DNA from 3 places in the Pseudomonas sp. S3_A03 genome. Region 1 is predicted to be linked to each of the others. Evidence: riboswitches for the same ligand, from Rfam matches in the RefSeq annotation. Region 1 holds a riboswitch; each other region holds the start of a gene.
What was found. A riboswitch is a leader RNA that binds a small molecule or an ion and turns the genes downstream of it on or off. The one in region 1 is predicted to bind cobalamin.

Region 2: another riboswitch for cobalamin. It lies ahead of cobW (cobalamin biosynthesis protein CobW); the one in region 1 lies ahead of cobO (cob(I)yrinic acid a,c-diamide adenosyltransferase).
Region 3: another riboswitch for cobalamin. It lies ahead of AB4O25_RS09370 (ABC transporter substrate-binding protein); the one in region 1 lies ahead of cobO (cob(I)yrinic acid a,c-diamide adenosyltransferase).

The regions. Positions count from the first base shown of each region.
Region 1 covers NZ_CP162753.1:2,382,894-2,390,805, forward strand. The annotation lists gene cbiB (adenosylcobinamide-phosphate synthase CbiB) at 1-651, opposite strand, end outside; gene bluB (5,6-dimethylbenzimidazole synthase) at 648-1,298, opposite strand; gene AB4O25_RS10745 (cobyrinate a,c-diamide synthase) at 1,303-2,622, opposite strand; partial or broken gene cobO (cob(I)yrinic acid a,c-diamide adenosyltransferase) at 2,619-3,231, opposite strand; cobalamin riboswitch at 3,311-3,556, opposite strand; gene AB4O25_RS10755 (C40 family peptidase) at 3,654-4,193, opposite strand; gene AB4O25_RS10760 (C40 family peptidase) at 4,338-4,967, opposite strand; gene hda (DnaA regulatory inactivator Hda) at 5,177-5,881, opposite strand; gene AB4O25_RS10770 (AI-2E family transporter) at 6,085-7,158, opposite strand; gene AB4O25_RS10775 (DUF2066 domain-containing protein) at 7,198-7,912, opposite strand, start outside.
Region 2 covers NZ_CP162753.1:1,435,432-1,443,343, forward strand. The annotation lists gene cobN (cobaltochelatase subunit CobN) at 1-1,024, opposite strand, end outside; gene cobW (cobalamin biosynthesis protein CobW) at 1,028-2,089, opposite strand; cobalamin riboswitch at 2,184-2,382, opposite strand; cobalamin riboswitch at 2,425-2,629, shown strand; gene AB4O25_RS06275 (CbtB domain-containing protein) at 2,727-2,915, shown strand; gene AB4O25_RS06280 (CbtA family protein) at 2,927-3,631, shown strand; gene AB4O25_RS06285 (cobalamin biosynthesis protein) at 3,628-4,020, shown strand; gene cobM (precorrin-4 C(11)-methyltransferase) at 4,091-4,837, shown strand; gene nfuA (Fe-S biogenesis protein NfuA) at 5,016-5,600, opposite strand; gene AB4O25_RS06300 (fatty acid cis/trans isomerase) at 5,695-7,912, opposite strand, start outside.
Region 3 covers NZ_CP162753.1:2,077,273-2,085,184, reverse strand. The annotation lists gene AB4O25_RS09405 (DUF6124 family protein) at 1-41, opposite strand, end outside; gene AB4O25_RS09400 (nucleotidyltransferase family protein) at 420-992, shown strand; partial or broken gene chrA (chromate efflux transporter) at 1,113-2,321, opposite strand; gene tspO (tryptophan-rich sensory protein TspO) at 2,454-2,894, shown strand; gene AB4O25_RS09385 (alpha/beta hydrolase) at 2,894-3,817, shown strand; gene AB4O25_RS09380 (ABC transporter ATP-binding protein) at 4,043-4,807, opposite strand; gene AB4O25_RS09375 (FecCD family ABC transporter permease) at 4,804-5,808, opposite strand; gene AB4O25_RS09370 (ABC transporter substrate-binding protein) at 5,805-6,815, opposite strand; cobalamin riboswitch at 6,931-7,124, opposite strand; gene AB4O25_RS09365 (M24 family metallopeptidase) at 7,185-7,912, shown strand, end outside.

The DNA.
Region 1 (7,912 bases):
CAGGGCGGTTTTGCCCAGCACCGCGTAGGTCAAGGCCACCAGGCGCGCAGGAATGTAGTTCAGTACGTCGTCGATTTTCGCCGCCGCCCAGCCAAAGCGTTCGAAGCGCTCATTGCGATAGCCCCACATGGCGTCGAGGGTATTGCTCAAACGGTAGAGCACCACCCCCGGTACGCCAGCGACCACGAACCAGAACAACGCGGCAAACACCGCATCACTGCCGTTTTCGAGCACCGATTCGGTGGCGGCGCGGGCTACTTCGGTGCTGTCCAGCTCGCTGGTCTGGCGGCTCACCAGGTAACTCACCCGCGTGCGCGCTTCATCCAGGTCATCGCTGCGCAACGCCTGGGCGACAGGCAGTACATGTTCACCCAGGCTGCGCATGCCGAGGGCACAGTACAGCGCCAGAATCTCCAGCGCCCACCCGATAGAGGGCGCCCACGACAGCGCGGTGGCCAGCAGCGTCAACGGCACCACGGCGATAAACCATGCCGTCACGCCATGGCTGCGCCAGCCACGGCCACCGCTATTGAAGCGTTGCTCGATGCGCCCGGCAAAATTGCCGAACGCCACCAGCGGATGCCGACGCCTGGGTTCACCCAGCAGCGCATCCAACGCCACCCCGGCGACACACAGCAAGGCCACACTCATTGACTCGCTCCCCACGTATTCTCATACAACATGTCTTTCAGCGGCCGCGGTTCGGCCCAGCCTTCGAGCTGCAACATCGGTGCCGGATAGAATTCGGCCACCGGCCCCAGGCACAGCACGGCCAGGGGTTTGGCGCCGGGCGGCAGGCCCAGCAGATCGGCCAGGGCCTGGGGGTCGAACAACGATACCCAGCCCATGCCCAGCCCTTCGACACGGGCAGCCAGCCATAGATTCTGGATCGCACAGGACAGCGAAGCCATGTCCATTTCCGGCAAGGTACGGCGGCCGAAAATGTGCCGCTCGCGATCATCCATCAACGCCGCCACCAGTACTTCAGCGCAGTCGTGAATGCCTTCGACCTTGAGCTTCATGAATTCATCGGAACGTTCGCCCAGGGCTTGGGCGGTGCGCACGCGCTCTTCTTCGACCACTTGCTGGATTTGCCCACGCAGGTGGCGGTCGCTGATGCGGATAAAACGCCACGGCTGCATCAAACCCACACTGGGTGCCTGATGCGCGGCCTGGAGCAGGCGATGAAGCAATTCGGGAGCCACCGTACCGCCGCTGAAGTGGCGCATGTCGCGGCGCTCGGCGATGGCGCGGTAGACGGCGTCGCGGTCGGCCGGGGCAAATGCGTTGTCGGTCATGGCCCTATCGAGGGCAAGCCCCTCCCACATTGGGTGCAAACAAGGCGGCGACCGCTGATGGGTTCGATGGGAAATAAAAGTGCACATAAGAGGCTGTCATCCGCCCCTGTCGGTAAACCGCCTCGGCACCGCGCCCACCGTTAGGGCTCAGGCCACGGGCAATCGGCTCGCACTCGGTGCTGGTCAGGGAATGGTGATACGTGTGCCCGCGCAACACGCCTTCCGGCAATTCGACGCTTTGCAGGGCCAGGGCCGCGAGTTTCTTTTGCATCACCGCATCGCCCGGTAAAAGGCCGAGCAGTTCGGCACGGTTGCCGTCGACGTCGGTGAGCGAGTCCAGCAGGTAGAGCATGCCGCCGCATTCGGCGAGCAACGGCTTGCCGGCGGCGTGGTGGGCGCGGATGGCAGCGAGCATCGGGGTATTTTCCGACAGCGCCTGGTGGTGCAGTTCCGGGTAACCACCGGGCAGATAGAGGCTGTCGGCGTCGGGCAGTGCGTGATCATGGATCGGCGAAAAGAAGCTCAACTGAGCCCCCATCGCTCGCAGCAGGTCGAGGCTGGCGCCGTAGGTGAACGCGAAGGCTTCGTCACGGGCGACGGCGATGCGCACGCCCTTGAGCAATGGCTCCGCCTCGATCACCTGCGGTGCGGCGAAGGCCACCGGCGGCGGCAGCGCGACTTTGCAACTACCGCCCAGGGCTTGGGCGGCGGCGTCCAGGCGCACATCGAGATCATTCAATTCGCTGGCCTGCACCAGCCCCAGGTGACGGCTGGGCAGCTCGATACCGGTCTCACGTGACAACGCGCCGTACCAGCGCAGGCCTTCGGTGAGGCTGCCTTCGAGCAACTGCGCATGGCGCAGCGTGCCGACGCGGTTGGCCAGTACCCCGGCAAACGGCAGGTCCGGCTGATAGCGCGCCAGGCCCAATGCCAGCGCGCCAAAGGTCTGGGCCATGGCGGTGCCGTCGATCACGCCCAACACCGGCACGCCGAAGTGCCGCGCCAGGTCGGCGCTGGACGGCGTGCCGTCGAACAGGCCCATCACGCCCTCGATCAGGATCAGGTCCGCCTCCCCCGCCGCTTCCCATAACAAGCGGCGACTTTCCTGCTCGCCCACCATCCACATGTCCAATTGATAAACCGGCGCACCGCTGGCGCGCTCATGGATCATCGGGTCCAGAAAGTCCGGGCCGCATTTGAACACGCGCACGTTGCGCCCCAGGTTACGATGCAAACGGGCGAGCGCGGCGGTGACGGTGGTTTTGCCCTGGCCGGACGCCGGAGCGGCGATCAATACAGCCGGGCAATGACGGGGCGGGTTCACAGTTCGACGCCCTTCTGTGCCTTGATACCGGCCTGGAACGCATGCTTGAGCATGCCCATTTCAGTGACGGTGTCGCCCATTTCGATCAACTCGGGCTTGGCGCCACGGCCGGTGACGACCACGTGTTGCATCGGTGGGCGGGCTTGCAGGTCGCTCAGAACATGATCGAGGTCGAGGTAGCCATGCTTGAGGGCAATATTGAGCTCATCCAGCACCACCAGGCCAATGGACGGGTCTTGCAGTAATTGGCGCGACACGGCCCAGGCGGCTTCGGCGGCGGCAATATCGCGCTGCCGGTCCTGGGTTTCCCAAGTGAAGCCTTCGCCCATCACGTGAAAGCGCACTTGCTCGGGGGAAACGGCGGAAAAACAATTCTTCGCCGGTACTGTTACGCCCCTTGATGAACTGCACCACGCCGCACTGCATGCCATGGCCCATGGCGCGGGCGAGCATGCCGAATGCCGAGCTGCTCTTGCCTTTGCCATTACCGGTGAGCACCAATAGCAAGCCGCATTCATTGGGTGAATTGGCGATGCGCTCGTCAATCACGGCTTTTTTGCGCAGCATGCGTGCCAGGTGGCGTTCATCGCGGTCGGGGGTATCGGTCATGGCAGCTCTCCGTTGGGGCTGAACAAAAACGGCGGGCAGGGAAAAGAAAAAACAGACAGCCAAGCATCGCCCACCGTGATGCTGTTGGATGATCCTGGCCGGTCTCCGGGCTCATGAGTGGCGTTCTGAAGCGAACAGGCCGACGCTGCGCCTTCCCATATCGCGAGCGATACAGTGGCTCAATGCAGGGTCTTGACTCATTTACCGTTGCGGGGGCAGCGCCGGAATTGCGGCGGCGCTGTGTATAAGCGCGCTCACTCACCGGCTTCCCTGTTTCACTCTGTCGACCCACGGGTCACAGAGCACCTGGAACAAGCGGCGAAGGTTAGTGGGTTGGAGGGCTAGCTGCAAGCGTCAAGCCTAAAGCTACAAGCAGGCATTGCGCCGTCTTGCAGCTTTAAGCGTGCAACGTGGCATTGATTCTAAGGATTACGCGCCAGATTGCCCGGCAATACGCGCTTGGCACTCAGGTAAGCATTCTGCCAATACGCTTTGGACAGGGTGTCCAGTTTCACCGTGCCACCGGTTTGCGGCGCATGGACAAAGCGACCTTCACCCACGTAGATCCCAGCATGGCTGACCTGCGAGCCACCACCGGTGGCGAAGAACAATAGGTCGCCGGTTTGCAGGTTCTGCTCGCTCACATCCTGGGCGCGCATCACGATCAGCTCGCGCGTGGTGCGTGGCAGGGAAATGCCGGCGGCGTCGCGGTAGACGAAGCCGATCAGGCCGCTGCAATCAAAACCGGAGTCCGGCGTGTTACCGCCCCAGCGATAAGGCGTGCCGACCAGGCCCAGCGCACGAAAGAGCACGTCTTCGGCAGCAGGCGAAAAGTTCTGGGTGGAATAATTGAACACCGGCTTGGGCTTGACCGCGATGGGCGCAGGCGGCGGTGTGCGGCTGGCGCAGGCGCTGAGAAGCGCGGCGCAAACAATTAGAATCAGGCGGGCCGAGGTCGACATGTGCAGAACAATCCTGGTCTGGATGCGGCTTTCGCTGCCGAACGCTGAAAACCAGAACGCGCAAGCAAAGCTCGCGCGAACGGGTTACAACAATATCCAGGGATTCTAGCGCTTACGCGTCAAACTTCAAGTATCACTTTAAGTTTACTTACTGGCGGTAACCGTAGTCGGGGCCATGGCGAGTGCGCGCTTGGCTTCGATGAAGGTTTTGCTCCAGTAGCTGTCACCCAGGCTGTCGACTCGCACACCGCCACTGCGACGGCTGCTGGAGTGGATAAACTGGTTGTCACCCAAGTAGATACCGGCGTGACTGACACGACCACGGCCTGCCGTACTGAAGAAAAGCAGATCACCGGGCTTGAGGTTGTTGCGTGCGACCAACGGTGCTTTCACGTTGATCATTTCGCGCGTGGAGCGTGGCAGGTTCATGCCGGCTTCTTCGCGAAACAGATAGCCGATAAAACCGCTGCAATCGAAACCGGCTTCGGAGGTACCGCCGAAACGGTAACGGGTACCGATCAGGGACATGCCGCGTTCTAGGATACTGTCGGCCAGAACTGGAAGCTGGTAAGGCTTGTTGCCGGAGAAATCGGCCAGTTCTTTCTCGGTTGCCAGCTCTTCTTCATAAACGGAAGCAGACTGCGCAGCGACGAATTTTGCCTGGGACTGTTGTTGAGGCTTCTGCTGCTCTGCCACGTGTTGAGGGTGGGAGGCGCAACCAAACAACAGGGTAACGAGTGCGAGAGGCACGAGGGGTGCGAAGCGATTTAGCATGGGCACGACCGTGGCTGATGTGTAAAGAAGCCGAGACTATGCCCTCTATCACATCGATTTGCAAATTCAATCGTGCGCTATGTGACTTCGCGATTGGACCGTGACATCTAAGCCCTGATTCCAATTAATGACGTAAATGCGTAGCCCGCCGGGCTCAGACGCAGGTTTTCTGGCGCCTGAAAAGTGCCGAATCGTGACAAATCAACGTGTTACCAACCCAACGTCTCTTTGAGAAAAGGGATCGTCAATTTTCGTTGCGCCTGCAAAGAGGCCTGATCGAGCTGCTCAAGCAAATCGAACAAGGCGCTCATGCTGCGGGTACCGCGGGTGAGGATAAAGTGCCCCACTTCGTCGGTGAGGTGCAGGCCACGACGGGATGCACGCAATTGCAGGGCGCGCAGCTTGTCTTCGTCGGACAGGGGGCGCATCTGGAAGATCAGCGCCAGGGTCAGGCGTGACTTGAGGTCGGCCAACTTGACCGGCAATTCCCGAGGCGACGTGGCGGCGGCAATCAGCAAGCGCCGGCCGCTGTCACGCAAGCGATTGAATAAATGGAACAGCGCCTCTTCCCAATCCGCCTTGCCGGCGATCACCTGCAGGTCATCCAGGCACACCAGTTCGTACTGTTCAAGGTTGTCGAAGATGCCGATGCCGCGATCCATCAGCTCAGCCAACGGCAGGTATACCGCCGGCTCACCCATTTGCTCGAAGCGCAGGCAGGCGGCCTGCAACAGGTGGGTACGCCCCACGCCATGCTTGCCCCACAGATAGATCAGGCTTTCAGTCCACCCGGCGTCGGCTTCGCAGAGCCGCTCGACATAGCCGAGTGCAGCGGCATTGGCGCCTGGGTAGTAATTGATAAAGGTGGCGTCATCACGCAGACGCACACCTAAGGGCAGCTGAATCGGTTTCATGCTGACTGAACGGCTCCCATCGAACCGTTAGTGGCCTCTGTGTAAAGTTTGCAAAGTTTATACCCGTGAAGCCGGGCGCACAATGCAGCAGACCACAAGCAAAATCAAAGGTTTGCGTTAACTTGCCGGTTTTTTGCGGTTTGTTTGACGGCACAGGGCCATAAACGCCAAACCCGGCCGAAGCCGGGTTTGTGACGCCGCGATTACAACTCGGGGTCTTCGACGCCCGTGTACACCTCGGAATCCTTGTACAAATCATGTACATGGCGCACCAGCACCATAATCACCGCCGCCACCGGCAGCGCCAGGAGGATGCCCGTAAAGCCAAACAGCTCGCCGCCCGCCAGGATCGCAAAGATCACCGCCACGGGGTGCAGGCCGATTCGATCGCCCACCAGCAATGGGGTGAGCACCATGCCTTCCAGGGCCTGGCCGACCATGAATACCGCAACAATGCCCAGCATCGGGTAAAGGTCACCGCCAAACTGGAACAGCCCGGCCACCAGCGCCGCACCGATACCAATCACAAACCCCATGTACGGCACGATGGCGGCCAAGCCCGCGATCAGGCCGATCAACAGGCCCAGCTCCAAGCCTATCGCCATCAAGCCGGCGGCGTAGATGATCCCCAGTGCCAGCATCACCAGCAACTGCCCGCGCACGAACGCCCCGAGCACTTCATGACACTCACCGGCCAGGGCGACGATGCGCTCCTCGCGGTTGCGCGGCAGCAGGCTGCGGATCTTGGCCATCATCACATCCCAATCGCGCAGCAAATAGAACGCTACCACCGGGATCAGCACCAGGTTGGTCAGCCAGCCGATCAATGCCAGGCTGGAGGCGGTGGCCTGGCTGAGGATCACACCCACGATATCGGTGGTCTGGCCCATATGTTCGCTGATCGCCGCCTTGACCTTGTCGAACTTCCAGAAGCCGTCCGACAGCCCGAGCTTGGCCTGGGCCCACGGCATCGCCGTGTGTTGCAACCAGTCGAGCATCTGTGGCGCCAGTTCATAGAGGCGGAACAATTGCTTGGCCAACATCGGCACCAGCACCAATACCAACGCGGTGATGATCAGGGTAAACAGCGCGAACACCGCGACAACCCCCAAGGTCCGCGACAGCCCGGCCTTCTCCAGGCGATCCACCACGGGATCGAACAGATAGGCGAGCAGCAACGCAACCAGGAACGGCGTCAGGATCGAATGCAGCAAGAACACAAAAACGCACAGCAGGACAATCCCGCCAAGCCACACCCAACGACGCGTATCCGCCATACACCACTCCATGCTTCTATCTATATAAGGAAGAACTGTTTACCAACGAAACCGCAGTTGCGCCTGAGGCTCAGGTGCGGCGGGCGGTTGCGCGCCTGGCGCTAACGGTTGCGGCGCAGGCTCGCCCGCGGGAATTTCCTGCAACTTGGCCAGGCTCAACTGGGTGCGCAACTGATCGGCGCTGCCATTGACGCGATACACGATGCGATCGCCCTCCACCCGCAGCGGCTGGCCACCAAACGGCTCAAGCAAATGCCCCAGCGCCGCATAGCGTTCCAGGGTCATGCCCTGCACTTGCAGCAATTGTTCGGTGCTCACGCCCGGCTTGACCGCAAAACGCGGCGCCAGCTTTTGGCTGATCGCCAGCATCACCGCGTCGGCCACGGCGCCGGTATCGGCACCTTGGGCGGTGCCCTGCTCGCTCTTGTCACCCAGCCACAGGCGCCATTTGGCTTGCCATTGGTTGCCTTCCTGGCGCGCATGCACCGCCAGCAAGGCGTCGGCACCGTAACGTTCGGAAGCGGCGCGCAAGGGGGTGGCATCGGCGCTTTCCAGGTTCGGCGCGGTGGCCACGACCTGCTCGTCCAGATCCCCCAGGGGCAGGCGCAGCGGCAAACCGCGATGTTGTGCCGCGCGGCGCAGGGCCTGGGCAACGCTCTGGCCATCGCCTACCAGGCTGCTGCCTTCGGTGGAATCGTTGAGCCACCAGCCGAGGATCGACGGCCGATTGCTGCCCCAGATCGACAGGCCCGCG
Region 2 (7,912 bases), 950 kb from region 1:
TGCGCTCGCTGCGCCAGGCCAGGTCTTTGAAGCTGATGGGGCGGCTGATGATGCGCCCATCCAGCTCCGGCAAAGCGATGTGCATGGCCAAATCGCGCGGGCCCAGGCCCTGTTCGCTGGCCTGCCAGCCGGGCCTGTTGTCTTGGGCGCAAATGGCCTGGATCACCGGGATATTGCGGCGAAACGGGCGCAGGTGCGGAGCTTCGGGGCTTGATTGAGCAAAGCCGGTGGTGTTGAGAATCAGCGCCGCGCCGACCTCGTCCAGCAGGTCCTCGACCACCGTCAGGCAACCGGGCTCTTTCAGGCTGGCCACCGCCATCGGCAACGGGTTCAGGCCCGCCACCTGCAAGCGTTGGCAGAACACGTCGATAAAACCGGTATTCGCCGCCTGCAAATGCGAACGGTAGAACAACACCGCGACCACGGGCCGTTCGGCATGCCAATCGGCCTGCCAGTCATTGAGCCGGGCGTTGGCTTTACGCGGGTGATAGATCGCGGTGCGCGCCAGGGGTTGCGGCTCGGCCCACGGGTAATCACGGCCCAGATAACCGCTGGCCAGGCAGCGATAGAAATCCAGCGCATTGCCCAAGCCGCCCTGACGCAGGAATTGCCACAGGCGCTCGCGTTGCTCGGCGTTGACCGTGCTGAGACCACTGAGCTCGGGGTCGGGACGATCATCGCCCGGCACCAGGATCAGCGTGACGCCGCGCTCGGCCAACGCCACCAGACGTTCGATGCCGTAACGCCAATAAGCGATGCCGCCATGCAACGAAATCAGGATGACCTTGGCGTGGCGCAGCACTTCGTCAACGTAGAGGTCGACCGAGGCGTGGTTCTGCACCTGCATCGGGTTGGCCAGGCGCAGGCTGGGGTAATCCTCGGGCAGTTGCTGCGCCGCTTCGGCCAGCAGCGCCAGGCTCGAATCGCCGCTACACAGGATCACCAGTTCGGCGGGGGTTTGACCAAGGTCGGCAATATTGTCGTCCGCGACGAAACCACCGGGCTGAGTCCTGAGCAGGTGCATGGGTTAAGCGCTGAGCGCGGCGCGCAATTGCGCTTCAAGGGCAGCGGCATCCAGCTCCTGGCCGATCAGCACCAGGCGCGTAATGCGCGCTTCGTCTGCGCCCCAGGCGCGGTCGAAATGCTTGTCAAAACGCGTGCCCACGCCCTGGATCAGCAGGCGCATCGGCTTGTTGGGGATCGCGGCGAACCCTTTGATGCGCAGGATGCCGTGTTGCACCACCAGTTGGGTCAGGGCGTCGAGCAGCAGCGCTTCGTCGGCTTGCGGCAGGTCGATGGAGATCGAATCAAACGCATCGTGGTCGTGATCGTCTTCGCCTTCATGGTGGTGATCGTGATGGCTGTGGCGACCATCGATGTGCTCCTCGGAGCCGGCACCCAGGCCGATCAGCACGTCGAGCGGCAGGCGACCGCTGCTCGCTTCAATGACCTTGACGGCCGGCGGCAGCTCTTCGGCGACTTCCAGGCGTACGCGGGCCAGGTCTTCAGGGCTGATCAGATCGCACTTGTTGAGGATGACCAGGTCGGCGCTGGCCAGTTGGTCGGCGAACAACTCGTGCAGCGGCGACTCGTGGTCCAGGTTCGGGTCGAGTTTGCGCTGGGCGTCGACCTGGTCCGGGAACGCGGCAAAGGTGCCGGCGGCCACGGCTGGGCTGTCGACCACGGTGATCACCGCGTCGACCGTGCAGGCGCTGCGGATTTCCGGCCACTGGAACGCTTGCACCAGCGGTTTTGGCAGGGCCAGGCCCGAGGTTTCGATGAGGATATGGTCGAGGTCGCCACGACGGGCCACCAGTTCGCGCATCACCGGGAAGAACTCTTCCTGCACCGTGCAGCACAGGCAGCCGTTGGCCAATTCGTAGACACGGCCGTTGGCTTCTTCTTCGGTGCAACCGATGGAGCACTGCTTGAGGATTTCACCGTCGATACCCAGCTCGCCGAATTCGTTGACGATCACCGCGATACGACGGCCCTGGGCGTTGTCGAGCATATGGCGCAGCAAGGTGGTTTTGCCCGAGCCGAGGAAGCCGGTAACGATGGTGACGGGAAGTTTGGCCAGTGTTTTCATCGGATGCCCTTTTGGGGCGGGCATACGGGACGATTGGCCCTGCAACAGCGCGCAGCAGCGGATTTCGTCACCGGATCACCCCGCCCGGTTGAATTGGAAAATCGGTTGCGAGGCAGGTCTCCTGGCTTGGGGCTTGCGGGCCGTACGACCGGCGCCGGCTGCGCCTTCCCGCCTGATCGGCAGTGGCATGGCAGTCGGTAAACCCTTCACAGTTGCGGGGGCAGCCGCGGCTTGAACCGCGTTCCCTTCTTAGCTTCGGCCTGAGCCGAAGAACCTCGAAGGGTGCAAGGCTACAGGGGCTCGGTCAATTTGACTACCGCCGCTCTGCATGCTTTCCTACAAGCCTTGTTTCGGGTGCCCTTCACAGGGTGAAACGGGAAACCGGTACGTCATATCCGTATGGCAAGTCCGGTGCTGCCCCCGCAACGGTAAGCGAGCGAAGCGTCAGATCCACTGTGCCTGTACGGCATGGGAAGGCGATGCTTTATAGACCCAGTGTCCCTCGCAAGCCCGGAGACCGGCCCGAAAACTTCAGATAACAAACCCGCGGTGGGCGGGCGCTGTTCAGAACCCTGTGGGCCTGGCTCGCGGGGTTTTCATGCGCTCGTTTCACCCTGACACCTGAAAGGGACGCGCCATGTCGATCATCAGCAGCACCTCGCACACCGCCAGCAGCACCTCCACCCTGAGCCAACGCCTGAGCGCCGCTATCGGCGCGTCGATCCTCGGTGCGTGCCTGGTGTATTTCGCCGGTTTCTCGCACATTGAGGCGGTGCACAACGCTGCCCACGATACCCGCCACAGCGCCGCGTTCCCGTGCCATTGAGACCTGCCGACATGATCAAGCGTATTGCGCAAACCGCAGGGTTCAGCGGCCTGTTGGCCGCCCTGCTGCTGACCCTGCTGCAAAGCTTCTGGGTTGCCCCGCTGATTCTGCAGGCGGAAACCTTTGAAAAAGCCCCGGCCGCCACAGAGGTTGTGCATGAGCACGCCGCCGGCGCTGCCGCGCACACCCATGACGCCGAAGCCTGGGAGCCGGAAGACGGCTGGCAGCGCGTGCTCTCGACCACGGGCGCCAACCTGGTGGTAGCCGTCGGTTTTGCGCTGATGCTGGCTGGCCTTTACACCTTGCGCACGCCGACTCGCACCGCCCAAGGCCTGCTGTGGGGCTTGGCGGGTTACGCGACCTTTGTGCTGGCGCCAACCCTCGGCCTGCCACCGGAGTTGCCGGGCACTGCCGCCGCTGACTTGGCGCTACGCCAGGCATGGTGGATCGGCACCGCCGCCTCTACTGCCGCCGGTATTGCGCTGATCGTTTTCGGCCGCAATGGGCTGCTCAAAGTGCTGGGCGCAGCCATCCTCGCGGTGCCGCACCTACTCGGCGCGCCGCAGCCGCTAGTGCATTCAATGCTCGCGCCGCAAGCCCTGGAGGCGCAGTTCAAGATCGCCTCGCAGCTGACCAATATGGCGTTCTGGCTGGCCCTGGGCCTGATCAGCGCCTGGCTGTTCCGTCGCAACCGCGATGATCGCTACTCGGCATGACCTACGTGGTCGGCCTGGGCTGCCAGCGCGGTTGTGATGCAGCCACCCTGTTGGGCCTGTTTGATGCGGCCCTCGCCGAGGGCGGCGTCGAGCGTCACCGTGTCATGGCACTGGCCAGCATCGACCGTAAACAAAACGAGCCGGGGCTACTCGCCCTGGCCCGATGGCTCGACCTGCCCTTGCGGTGCTTCAGCGCCGGGCAACTGGCCGTTTATGAAGCGCGGCTGAGCCATAAATCCGCAGTTGCCTTCGCCCATACCGGCTGTTACGGCATCGCCGAAAGCGCCGCCCTGGCCCTGGCCGAACAGCTCTGCGGCGGCCCTGCCCGCTTGTTGATCACCCGCCGGAAAACCGCCCAGGCCACCTTTGCGTTGGCCTGCGCCGGCTAAAATCCCGATAATCGCGCTTTCCGATCATGAGCATCCTTCATGCTCGCCCGTTTTTCGACAGGAACTCTCCATGACCGTCTACTTCATCGGCGCCGGCCCCGGCGACCCGGAATTGATTACCATCAAGGGCCAACGGTTGATCCGCAGTTGCCCGGTGATCATTTACACCGGCTCCCTGGTGCCCGCAGCGGTATTGGACGGCCATCAGGCGGAACAGGTGGTCAACAGCGCCGAATTGCACCTGGAGCAAATCATCGACCTGATCAAGGCCGCCCATGCCAAAGGCCAGGACGTGGCACGTGTGCATTCCGGCGACCCGAGCCTGTACGGCGCGATTGGCGAGCAAATCCGCCAGTTGCGCGAATGGGACATTCCCTTCCAGATCATCCCCGGCGTCACCGCAGTGGCGGCCTGCGCTGCGTTGCTGGAGGCCGAACTGACCCTGCCGGACATCGCCCAAAGCGTGATCCTGACGCGCTACGCCGATAAAACCAGCATGCCGGTCGGCGAAGACTTCGACAGCCTGGCCCGCCACGGCACGACCATGGCGATTCACCTGGGGGTCAATCATCTGGAAAAGATCGTCACCGAGCTGTTGCCGCATTACGGCGCGGATTGCCCGATTGCCGTGGTGCACCGCGCGACGTGGCCGGACCAGGATTGGGCGGTCGGCACGCTCGCTGATATCGCCGGCAAAGTCGCCGCCAAGGGCTTTCGGCGCACGGCGCTGATTGTGGTGGGTCGGGTGCTGGCCAATGACAGTTTCAGCGAGTCATCGCTGTATCGGGCTGGGCATGCGCATCTTTATCGACCTTAGCTTTTTTACCAGATGCGTGTATCAGCCAGCGGTCGAGGCGACTGAGGCACCGCTATCGGAAGCAAGCCCCCACACCTAATCTTCCGTCTGAGATAAACAACGTAACCCACTGAATTAAAAGTATAAAAAAACGGCGCTCACGGGGCGCCGTTTTTTATTTTCGCAGTGAACGCCTTACTCAGTAGTAGGCGTTTTCTTTCTGCGTATGGTCGGTCACGTCACGTACACCCTTGAGCTCCGGAATACGCTCGAGCAAGGTGCGCTCGATGCCTTCACGCAAGGTCACGTCGGCCTGGCCGCAGCCTTGGCAGCCGCCGCCGAACTTGAGGACAGCGATGCCGTCTTCGACGACGTCGATCAAGCTGACCTGGCCGCCGTGGCTGGCAAGCCCCGGGTTGATCTCGGTCTGCAGGTAGTAGTTGATGCGCTCGTTGACCGGGCTGTCGGCGTTGACATTCGGCACCTTGGCGTTGGGCGCCTTGATGGTCAACTGGCCGCCCATACGGTCGGTGGCGTAGTCGACCACGGCGTCATCAAGGAAGGCTTCGCTGAAGCTGTCGATGTACGCGGTGAAGCTTTTCAGCCCCAGGGCGGTGTCTTCAGGCTTCTCTTCACCAGGCTTGCAGTAGGCAATGCAGGTCTCGGCGTACTGGGTGCCGGGCTGGGTGATGAAGACGCGGATACCGATTCCTGGGGTGTTCTGCTTGGACAGCAGGTCGGCCAGGTAATCGTGGGCGGCGTCGGTAATGGTTATGGCAGTCATGGAAACTCCTCACAGGCTTGCCGGCAGTTTACGCCAAAATATTACGCAGGTACAAAGTCCGAGTATTTTTGTCGGAAAAGCGTCGACCTGCCTGTCAGAGGTTTTCATAACGATTCATGTCCAACACCCCCTCTTCCACAGGCGTTGTCTCGCGGATGTACTGCGACAAATCATGGAAATACTGCCAGAACAGCGGATGGCTGCGGCGCACGCCCCAACGATCAACGATGGCTTCGAACTGCTTGGCGTCCTTGGCCTGTTCCATCTGCGCAACGAATGCAGGCACTTCCCGGGCCGGGATATTGAACATGAAGTTGGGGTAGCTGCTGAGCACGCCCGGGTAAACGGTCAAGGTATCCAGGCCCGACTGATAGCGATAGGCCTCACCCAGCAGGAACGCCACGTTACTGTGGGCACGGTTGCGCAGCAGGCTGTAGACCATGCGCTGGCCGCTGGCGGTCTCGATACGCAACATCGTCGCTTCGGGCAATTGATCGATCACCTTGAGCCCCGCCGCCGGGCGCGAGGTCAGGCGACTGAGGGCCTGTTCCACATCCTGCAACGTCGCGGAGATACCGTTGCGTGAGCAATAGGCGCCCGCGCAACGGTTGATCGGGTCCGGGCTGGCATTCAAATCGCCGTAACGGGTGAGCAACTGGTTGGCAAAGTCGCGCTTGGGGTCTTTTTCATCCAGGTGCAGACCGCTCGGCTTGTCGTCGTCGATGGCTTCGTAGTCCAGCCAGAGTTTGATCTTGCCGCTGTTCTGGTACCAGTCGTCCATAAACCCGTCGCGGGTGTCGGCAGGCATCAGGCGCAGGAAGTTCTGCTCCGCGCCGTTGCGGATCAGGTCGAAGTACAGGCGGGTCTGGGCCTGGTGCGAGACGTTGCCGAACACATCGAAATTCACCGCCAACTGATAATAGGTGCGCTCCAACAGGGGGTAATCGAATAACCACATCGTCTGCGGCACTTCGCCGATCAGGCCCTTGGTCACCGACGCGCTGTCAAAGTGACGGAAGATGCTCAGCAAGGCACTGTCGTTACCCGCCCACAGGCTTGACCAACTCGGCGGTGGCAAATCGGCGTAACTGTCGCGGCGCAGCGCTTCATATTCGTTGCGCTTGTCGCGGTAGGCCAGCCACAGGCTCAGCACGCTGCCCACGTCGTCGTTTTGCCCCGGCATGGCCAACAACGGCGTCGCCTGGCCGCGATACCGCGCATCGGTGATATACAAATCATGGTCAGGGTCTTGGAACAGCGCCCAGAAATTGTCGCGGATCACGTCCGTGGCGATCTGCCCCCGGCACACCGGCCCGCGAATGAAGGTGCGCACGAAATATTCGGCGTTATCCAGCATGAACTGGTAACGGGCCTTGGCCGGGATAGCTTCGAACGTGTCGAACGGGTTGGCCCGACGCCCCGGCCCATAGCCCGGCAAGGCGCTGACCTGCCAGTTGCCGGCGTAGAACAGCGCCTTGATGCGCGCCATTTTCTGCGCACTGAACGGGTAAGTGATGTGGGTTTTATGCACGATCACGCCCTGCACCGGCCACAGGCGGTAATACACGCGGGTGCCGGGGTCGTCATTCGGACGGCGGGTATTGATCAAGTCGATCGGCTGCCCGCTTGGCGTACGCGAGCGCACCCACTGGAAGAAATGCCCCGGCTCGCCGCCCTCAAAGTAGAGATGGGCGAGAAACAAATGCTCGTACAGCCAGCGCGCCACCAGGCTTTCACGGGCGCCTGGCTGGTTGAACAGGTTTTCCCACTGCTGCACTTGCAAGGCTTCGCTGGCACTCGGCGCCAGGCCCTGTTCATCGATGGGCGCGCCGGAGGCCAGCCAGCGTTGCAGGGTTTGATATTGCTGGTCAGTCAGGCCGGTGACCGCCAACGGCATGCCTTCTTTGGGATGGCTGCCGGCGTAGGCGTTGAACTCGGCGGGCATGGCGCACGTGTTTTCGCGATTCAAGCCCAGCACGATGTCTTCGGGCAGCTTGGCGTTGGGTTGCAACGGCGCGTTACGGCCCAACTCCAGCATGCGCGCCATCAGCGCGGCCTGGCTGCCCTGGGCGTCGAGCACCGAATAAAAGCCCTTCTGCCGCCACGCCTGTTTGCCGAAGGCGTCATAGAACAAACGGGTAGTCGGCGTGGCCTGGCTACGCTCGCCGTCGTACACCGGGACTTTGCTCGCGCCGCGCGCCGCCCCTTCGGCGCTGCCCAGGTTGAGCTGGCAGGCGGAGTCGTAGCAGGCGTGACAGGCCACGCACTTTTCGGTGAAGATCGGTTGGATATCGCGGGTGTAGGAGATCGCC
Region 3 (7,912 bases), 310 kb from region 1:
ACGCTGAAAAGTGCGGCTGAATCTGGTGCGGCCTTATACATGTTTGAATTCCGTCTAGGGCCGCCATCCTTTAGCTACTAAACAAAAGGGTGGCAGCTGTGCGCAGGTTAGTAGACCGGGGAATCCAAACGAAAGCCGGCGCGCCCGAAGGCGCCCTGCGCACAGCCACCATCAAGTACAGACTGGAATGTCTGGTTGATAACGCTTGTGCACTTTTGTCTGGATAAACCGTCAGGCTACTAAACCCGATCCCCGAGATGTCGGCGACCGAGCCACCTTAGAGACGGCTACCCAGGTGCACAAGTCGGCGGATTCTGACGCACGCGTAGGCAATGCAGCAAGTTGGAGTCGCTCGATTTTCGCTTGTGAGAACGTGTACAGTCGGCTCCTGGACAAGGACTGCTTACCAAGGACGCACCATGACATTGACCGTCGACACCTTCCTCGAACTGGCCATGGCCAACCCCATCAACGCCGAAATCACCGCGCGTCTACCCGACCTCGGTGTGGACCAGTGCATGCTCACGGCGGGTTGTCTGTTCCAGGCGGTGTGGAATCACCAGATGAAGCTACCGGCCGATCAGGGGGTGAAAGACTACGACGTCTTTTACTTCGATACGGACCTGTCCTACGAGGCGGAGGACGCGGTGATTCGCCGGGCTGACGGCTTGTTCAAGGACCTGGGCGTGAATGTGGAGGTCAAGAACCAGGCGCGGGTGCACCTTTGGTATGGGCAGCGCTTCGGTCGGCCTTACCCACAATTGCAATCGGCCCGGCAGGGGGTGGATCGTTACCTGGTGGCGGGGACGTGCATCGCGTTGGATATCGCCAGCGGTGAGGTGTACGCCCCGTATGGGCTGGCGGATGTGGAGCAAGGGGTGTTGCGGATCAACCCGTTGCATCCGGAGCAGGCGCTGTTTGCTGAGAAGGCCAGGAGTTATCAGGCGCGGTGGCCTTGGCTCACGATTGTGGAGCCGTCGGCCGGGCAATAGGGCTTTAGTGAGAGGGCGATGCAGGTGCCTTGGCCAGGCAAGGAGACTGAGGCGATCCCATCGCAGCCTCGCTGGGGCTCGACAGCTCCCACCGGTTAATCCCGTGGTGCCAGCGGCTTTTTATCCGGCAGTGAGGCTGAGCAGCCATCCCAGCCCAGCGCTTGCCGCCACCACCAGCCACGGCGGCAACTTCCAGGCCATCAACGCCACCAGCGCGAGCACGGCCAAACCGAGGTCGTAGACGCTGAAAATCGCGCTGGTCCACACCGGGCGATACAGCGCGGCCAACAGCAGGCCCACCACGCCGGCATTCACGCCGGTCAGGGCGGCTTGGGTGCGTGGGCTGCGGCGCAGGGTTTCCCAAAAGGCAGGGCGCCGAACACCAGCAGGAACGATGGGGCGAAGATGGCGGGCAGGCGAATCAGGCCGCCCAGCCAGCCGTTCGGGTCAGGTTGCATGGCGGCGCCGAGGAAAGCCGCGAACGTGAACAGAGGGCCGGGCACGGCTTGGGCGGCGCCGTAGCCGGCGAGGAACAGGTCGTTGCTGATCCACTGCGGCGGCACCACTTCGGCTTGCAGCAGCGGCAGCACCACGTGGCCGCCGCCGAACACCAATGCACCGGCGCGGTAGAAGGCGTCTACCAGCGCCAGGCCTTGGTTGGGCAGGTTTTGCGCCAGCAGCGGCAAGGCCATCAGCAACAGCGCAAACAGCAGTAGCCACAGGGCGCCGGTGCGACGGCGGATGGGCATGGGCAGCGCTTCGTGTTCGGCGTTCGGCGTGGGTTTTAAAAGCAGCAGGCCGATCATGCCGGTGACCACAATCACGCCCACCTGGCCCCAGGCGGAAGGCTCGAGCAAGGCCACGCCACCGGCGATCAGCATCAGCATGAGGCGGGCCGCGCCCTGGCACAGATTGCGCGCCATGCCCCACACGGCTTGGGCGACCACGGCCACAGCGACCACTTTAAGGCCGTGCAGCACGCCGGGCGGCAGGGCGCTGCTGTGGTGCGCAATGCCCAGGGCGAACAGCACCAGCAGCACGGCGGATGGCAAGGTGAACCCGGCCCAGGCGGCCACGGCACCGCCATAACCCGCCCGCGACAGGCCCAGAGCGATGCCGACCTGACTGCTGGCGGGGCCGGGCAGGTTGGCACAGCGCGACCAGGTCGGCATAGCTGCGCTCACTGAGCCAGCGCCGCCGCGTCACGAACTCGGCGCGAAAATAGCCGAGGTGGGCGATGGGGCCGCCGAACGAGGTGAGGCCCAGGCGCAGGAAGATCAGGAACACCGACCAGGGGCTGTTGGAGCAATCGGCGCGGGTGTTGGTCACGGTTGGGGTCTCTGGTGGTGCTCAAAAAAGGTGGAAGAGTGCCATTTTTGCCGCCGTTATTGAATTTATTCGCGGTAGTTCGAGTCACTCAAGCATAGCGTTGCTTTCTACCCTCCAGCTCAAGGACCGACCATGACCTTCTTCATCTTCCTGCTCGCCTGCGCCGCCGCCGCCAGCACCGGCATTATCTTCAAGCCCGGCGCCTGGTACGAATCCCTGGTCAAGCCCAGCTTCACCCCGCCCAATTGGCTGTTCCCGGTCGCGTGGACCATCATCTACCTGCTGCTGGCCTGGGCCGGTTATCGTCTGAGCCTGATACCGGGCAGCGAAATGGTGTTGGCGCTGTGGGCCGCACAAATCGCCTTGAACACCTTGTGGACGCCGGTGTTCTTCGGTGCCCATCGCCTGCTCGCCGGCATGGTGGTTATCGTGCTGCTATGGCTCACCGTGGCGGCGATGGTGGTATTGGCGGTGCGCCTGGACCTGATCACCGGCTTGATCCTGTTCCCGTACCTGGCGTGGCTCTGCGTGGCGGCGGCGCTGAATTTCTCGATCTTGCGCAATAACCGCTGATGGCTCACAAACTCTGGCCTGCGAGCGAGGCTGAACTGGCCCAAATGCGCCGCTTCAATCAAAAGCTCGCGTGGATGCCGCGCTTTAAAATCCGCAACCGCGTCACACCGCGTCTGATCCAGGCGCTGTTGCGTGCAAGCCAAACGTTCAAGCAGGCGCCCGTGGTCGAATGCAAAGTGGTGGCGGGCGTGCCCGTGCGCATCCTGCGCCCGAGCGGCCCGCCCAAGGGGGTGGTACTGGATATTCACGGCGGCGGTTGGGTGATCGGCAATGCGCAGATGGACGACGACCTCAACCTCGGCATGGTCAACGCGTGCGACGTGGCGGTGGTGTCGGTGGATTATCGGCTGGCGGTGGATACGCCGGTTGAAGGGCTGTTGGAGGACTGCCTGGCGGCGGCGCATTGGTTGCTCGCCGAGGAAGAGTTTGCGCATTTGCCGGTGGTCTTCGTCGGCGAATCGGCCGGCGGGCATCTGGCGGCGGCGACGTTGCTGGTGTTCAAACAATGGCCAGAGTTGCTCAAACGGGTAAGCGGTGCGGTGTTGTATTACGGCGTTTACGATTTGACTGGCACACCGAGCGTGCGCCAGGCCGGGCCGAGCACGTTATTGCTGGACGGGCCGGGGATGGTCGAGGCGTTGCGCTTGCTCACGCCGGGATTAAGTGATGAACAGCGCAGGCAACCGCCGTTGTCGCCGTTGTATGGCGACTTTGAAGGTATGCCGCCAGCGTTGATGTTCGTGGGCGAGTTGGACCCGCTCAGGGACGACACGTTGCTCATTGCTGAACGATGGCCGCAGGCCGAGGCCCATCTGCTGCCGGAGTCGGCGCACGGGTTCATTCATTTTCCGGTGGCGATGGCGGATGAGGTGTTGGGGTATGGCCGAAGGTGGATCACGAAACGTATCAATGGCGAACAATAAAGCCGTTCGCCACAACGGCTGATCGGCATGATTTAAAAGGCTAGGCAGGCGGAAAGTCCTTATAGCACTTTGGCAGGTATCCCCAGATTCTCAGCACACATATCCACCCATTTTTCAGGCCGCCATTAGTGAAGTTTGGCCAGACGTGACGGTCGGCGGGCGCATGGTGGGCTGTTTGTTGTGGGTTTCCCAGCGCTGATCTTTGCTGCCCGACGGCATGGTCGCTCAGTTAGAGCGCAACCGCAGTATTTGCGCCCCATCAAACGGGTCCGTCAGGTAGTGCCCCTGCACGCCGAACGTGTCCTGCAGGCGTTGCGGTGTGAGTACATCCATCGGCTTGCCCAGCGCCACCAATCGCCCGCGATCCAGCACGGCCAACCGATCACAGGTCAGTGCCTGGTTGAGATCGTGCAGCGCAATCAATGTCGTCACCGGCAGCGCCTGGACGCCTTTCAAAATCGCCAGTTGATGCTGGATATCCAGATGGTTGGTCGGCTCATCCAGCAACAGAATCTGTGGCCGTTGCGCCAGGGCACGGGCGATGTGCACGCGTTGGCGCTCGCCGCCGGAGAGGCTGCGCCAGGCGCGTTGGCTCAGGTGGGTGGCGTCCACGTCGTGCAGGGCCTGGCGCACGATTGTGTCGTGGTCGTGTGACCATGGGCTCAGCGCCGACAGCCAGGGTGTGCGGCCCAGCGCCACGGCGTCGAACACGCGGATCGCGTCGTCGGTGTCGGCCTGCTGCTCCACCACCGCCAACTGTTGCGCGATGGTGCGGCGCGAGAGGTCGCCCAGGCGTTGGCCGCCCAGTCGCACCTCGCCGCTGGCGGGCGTACGCAAGCCCGCCAGCAGTTTGAGCAGGGTGGATTTGCCGGAACCGTTCGGGCCGACGATGCCCAAGGTTTCACCCAGGTTTACCTCCAGGTGAATCTCGCGCAGCAACTCGGCCTCGCGCACCTTGAAGCCCAGGCCCGTGCAACTGAGCACTGTCATCGGGCATTCCTCCGGCCGATCAGGATCAGCGCAAACACCGGCGCGCCGACCAGCGCCGTGACCACGCCCACCGGGATCACCTGGCCCTTGATCAAGGTGCGCGATAGCACATCGGCCGCGATCAGGAACAAGGCGCCGCCCAACGCACTGGCCGGCAGCAGTCGCGAGTGCCCGGTGCCGAGCAACAAGCGCACGGCGTGGGGGATCACCAGGCCGACAAAGCCAATGGAGCCGACAATCGACACCATCACCGCGGTGACCAGCGCGGCGCAGCCCACCAGCACAAACTGTACGCGGCGCACCGCAATGCCGAGGGACGCCGCCGAGTCGCTGCCGAAGGTAAACGCATCCAGCGCACGCCGGTGCCACAGGCGCACGGCCAAGCCCGCCACGGCGACCGGCACCGCCAGCCACACCGACGGCCAGCGCACGCCGCTGAGGTTGCCGAGCAGCCAGAACAGGATGCCGCGCGCCTGTTCCGAGCTGGCGGACTTGGTGATCAGGAATGCGGTGAGCGCATTGAACAGCTGCGAGCCGGCGATGCCCGCGAGGATGATCTGCCCGGTGCCGCTCATGGAGCCACTGGCCCGCGCCAATAAAATCACCAGGGCGAATGCCGCCATGGCCCCGACAAACGCGCCGGCCGACAGCGAAACCAAGCCGCCGCCCACGCCCATCAACGCCACCAGCACCGCGCCGGTCGAGGCGCCGGCGCTGATGCCCAACAAGTACGGGTCGGCCAACGGGTTACGCAACAACGATTGCAGAATCACCCCGCAGGTGGCCAGCCCGGCGCCGCAGGCGGCGGCGACCAGGGTGCGCGTGAGGCGGTAGTTCCACACCACGCCTTCGTCGATGGGGTCCAGCAGGTAGCCGGCGTTCCACAGTTTATTGGCGAGCACCTGCAACACCACCTGCGGTTCGATGGCGGTTTCGCCGATGGCCACGCCGGCGAGGACGGCGGCCAGCAGCAGCGCGAGGGCGAGTAGGGTACGGATCATTTGGGCAGGTTGTAGCCGTCGATGGCCGCGGCCAGTTGTTCAAGGCCATCAAAGGTGCGCAGGCTTGCCTGCAGCGCCAGGGCATCGAGGATGATGATGCGGTTGTTTTTTACCGCGTCCATGTTGCGCGTGACCGGGTCGCTGCGCAGGAAGGCGAGTTTCTTTTCATGGTCGTCGGCGGGGTAGCGGCGGCGGTCCATGCGGGCGATCACCAGGAAGGTCGGGTTGGCTTTGGCGAGGGTCTCCCAGCCGACGGCGGGCCACTCTTCATCGGACTGCACCACGTTGTGCAAACCGAGGGTTTCCAACATGAATTCGGGAACGCCCTTGTGCCCGGCCACATAAGGGTCGCTGGCCATCTCGGCGCTGGAGAACCAGACCAGTGCGCTGGCGTGTTTCAAGCCCTTGCCTTGCGCGGTGGCGACGGATTTGGCCAGGCGCGCTTTGAGTTCGTCGTTCAGTTGTTGGCCGCGATCCTGCACGTCGAAGATCTGCGCCAGTTGGTGGATGCTTTTGTAGATCGTCTCGATGCGGAACGGCTCCAGCCGCGTGCCGTCGGCGCCGACCAGGTTGTCTTTGCCTTCACAGTCGGAGGGCAGCAGGTAGGTGGGGATTTGCAATTCATGGAACTGCTCGCGCGTGCCCACCACCCCTTGCGCGCCGACCACCCATTCCAGCTCGGCCGCCACCAGTTGCGGGCGCTTGGCGATCACCGCTTCAAAGCTCGGCTCGTTGTTGGCCAGGCGGTCGATGCCGTCGTTCTGCGCCTTGAACGGCGCCAACACGCTGTTGAACCACAGCGAGGTGCCGACCACTTTGTCACCCACGCCCAGGGCGTAGAGCATTTCGGTGGCGGCCTGGCCGATGGTCACGCTGCGCTCGGGGGCGTGCTGGAAGGTCACGGTGCTGCCGCAGTTTTCGACCGCCAGCGGGTAATGAGTGGGCGCCGCTTGGGCCAGGGCACATAAGCCCAGCCCGGCGATCAGGGCGGTAACGCGTGGCAGCATGGGGCAATCTCCGTGTGAACCGTACGTGCAGCAGGGGCGTTACGGCTCGGAAATACGCCCTCGAACGCTGCCGCTCGGGCAGGCGAGGATGTCCTTCCCGGACACCCCGCCGGTGAGTGATGTTGCTGGGCCGGCAGGTCTCCTGACTGATGCGTCGTCGCCTCGCTCCGGCCTTCCCGGACGGTGTCCAGTGGCATGAAGGAGCAGGCTCGGCATCTACAGTTGCGGGGGCAGTTTCGATTGGCGCCGCGTGCGGCGTTTCGAATTCCCTATTAGTCCCGTTTGGGAACCGGCGCGGTATGGTAGTCCATCTTGGGCGCTGGGTGGAGGTACAATTCGGGTCCGTCCATAACCAACCCAAGGAAGGCCATGTTGATACGTCTGGGAATAGTGCCACTGTTGTTTTGCATGAGCGCACACGCCGCTGACCCTGCGCTCGCCCGCTACACCGACGCGATCGGCGACAGGGCCCGCGCCATCGCCCAGTTGGATGACGCAACCATTCTTGCCGAGGAAGCCAAACTGGCGCCCATCGCCAGTGACCTGTTGCGCAAGGTCGCGCCGCTGATCCGCAAGGGCGGCACCGGCACTGCGGTCCAGGAATTTTTACTCGACCAGTACGCACAGCACGGCTGGCTGCCGATGATGTTCGGTTATCGCGGCTACCCGGCAGCGGTGGCGGTGTCGGTGAATAACCAGGTGAGCGCCGCGCCGCCCACCGATGTGCCGTTCCCGGACGCGGCGCTGGTAAAAGTGGAGTTGATCGCGGCATCGGCGCAGGCCCATGTTGCTCAGGTCTGGACGTTTGCCACACCCAATGCCACCCCGGCGCAACGCCAATTGCTGATGACTGCGCGCCGTGCGCTGGCCAACGGAGTCGCCCACGTTCAGGGCGGCGAGCGGCTGGCCAATGTGGGGGCGGCGATACAACAGGAACTGGACGCGGGCCATGCCGTCGCGGTGCGTGAGTTTGCGGGCTATGCCATGGGGCAGGCGCGCATACAAAAGCCGCAAGTGCTCGGTTACAAGGTCGAGGGTGACAGCCCGTTGATGCAACCCGGGCAAGTGCTCAACGTGTATGTGATCGCCAAGGCGGG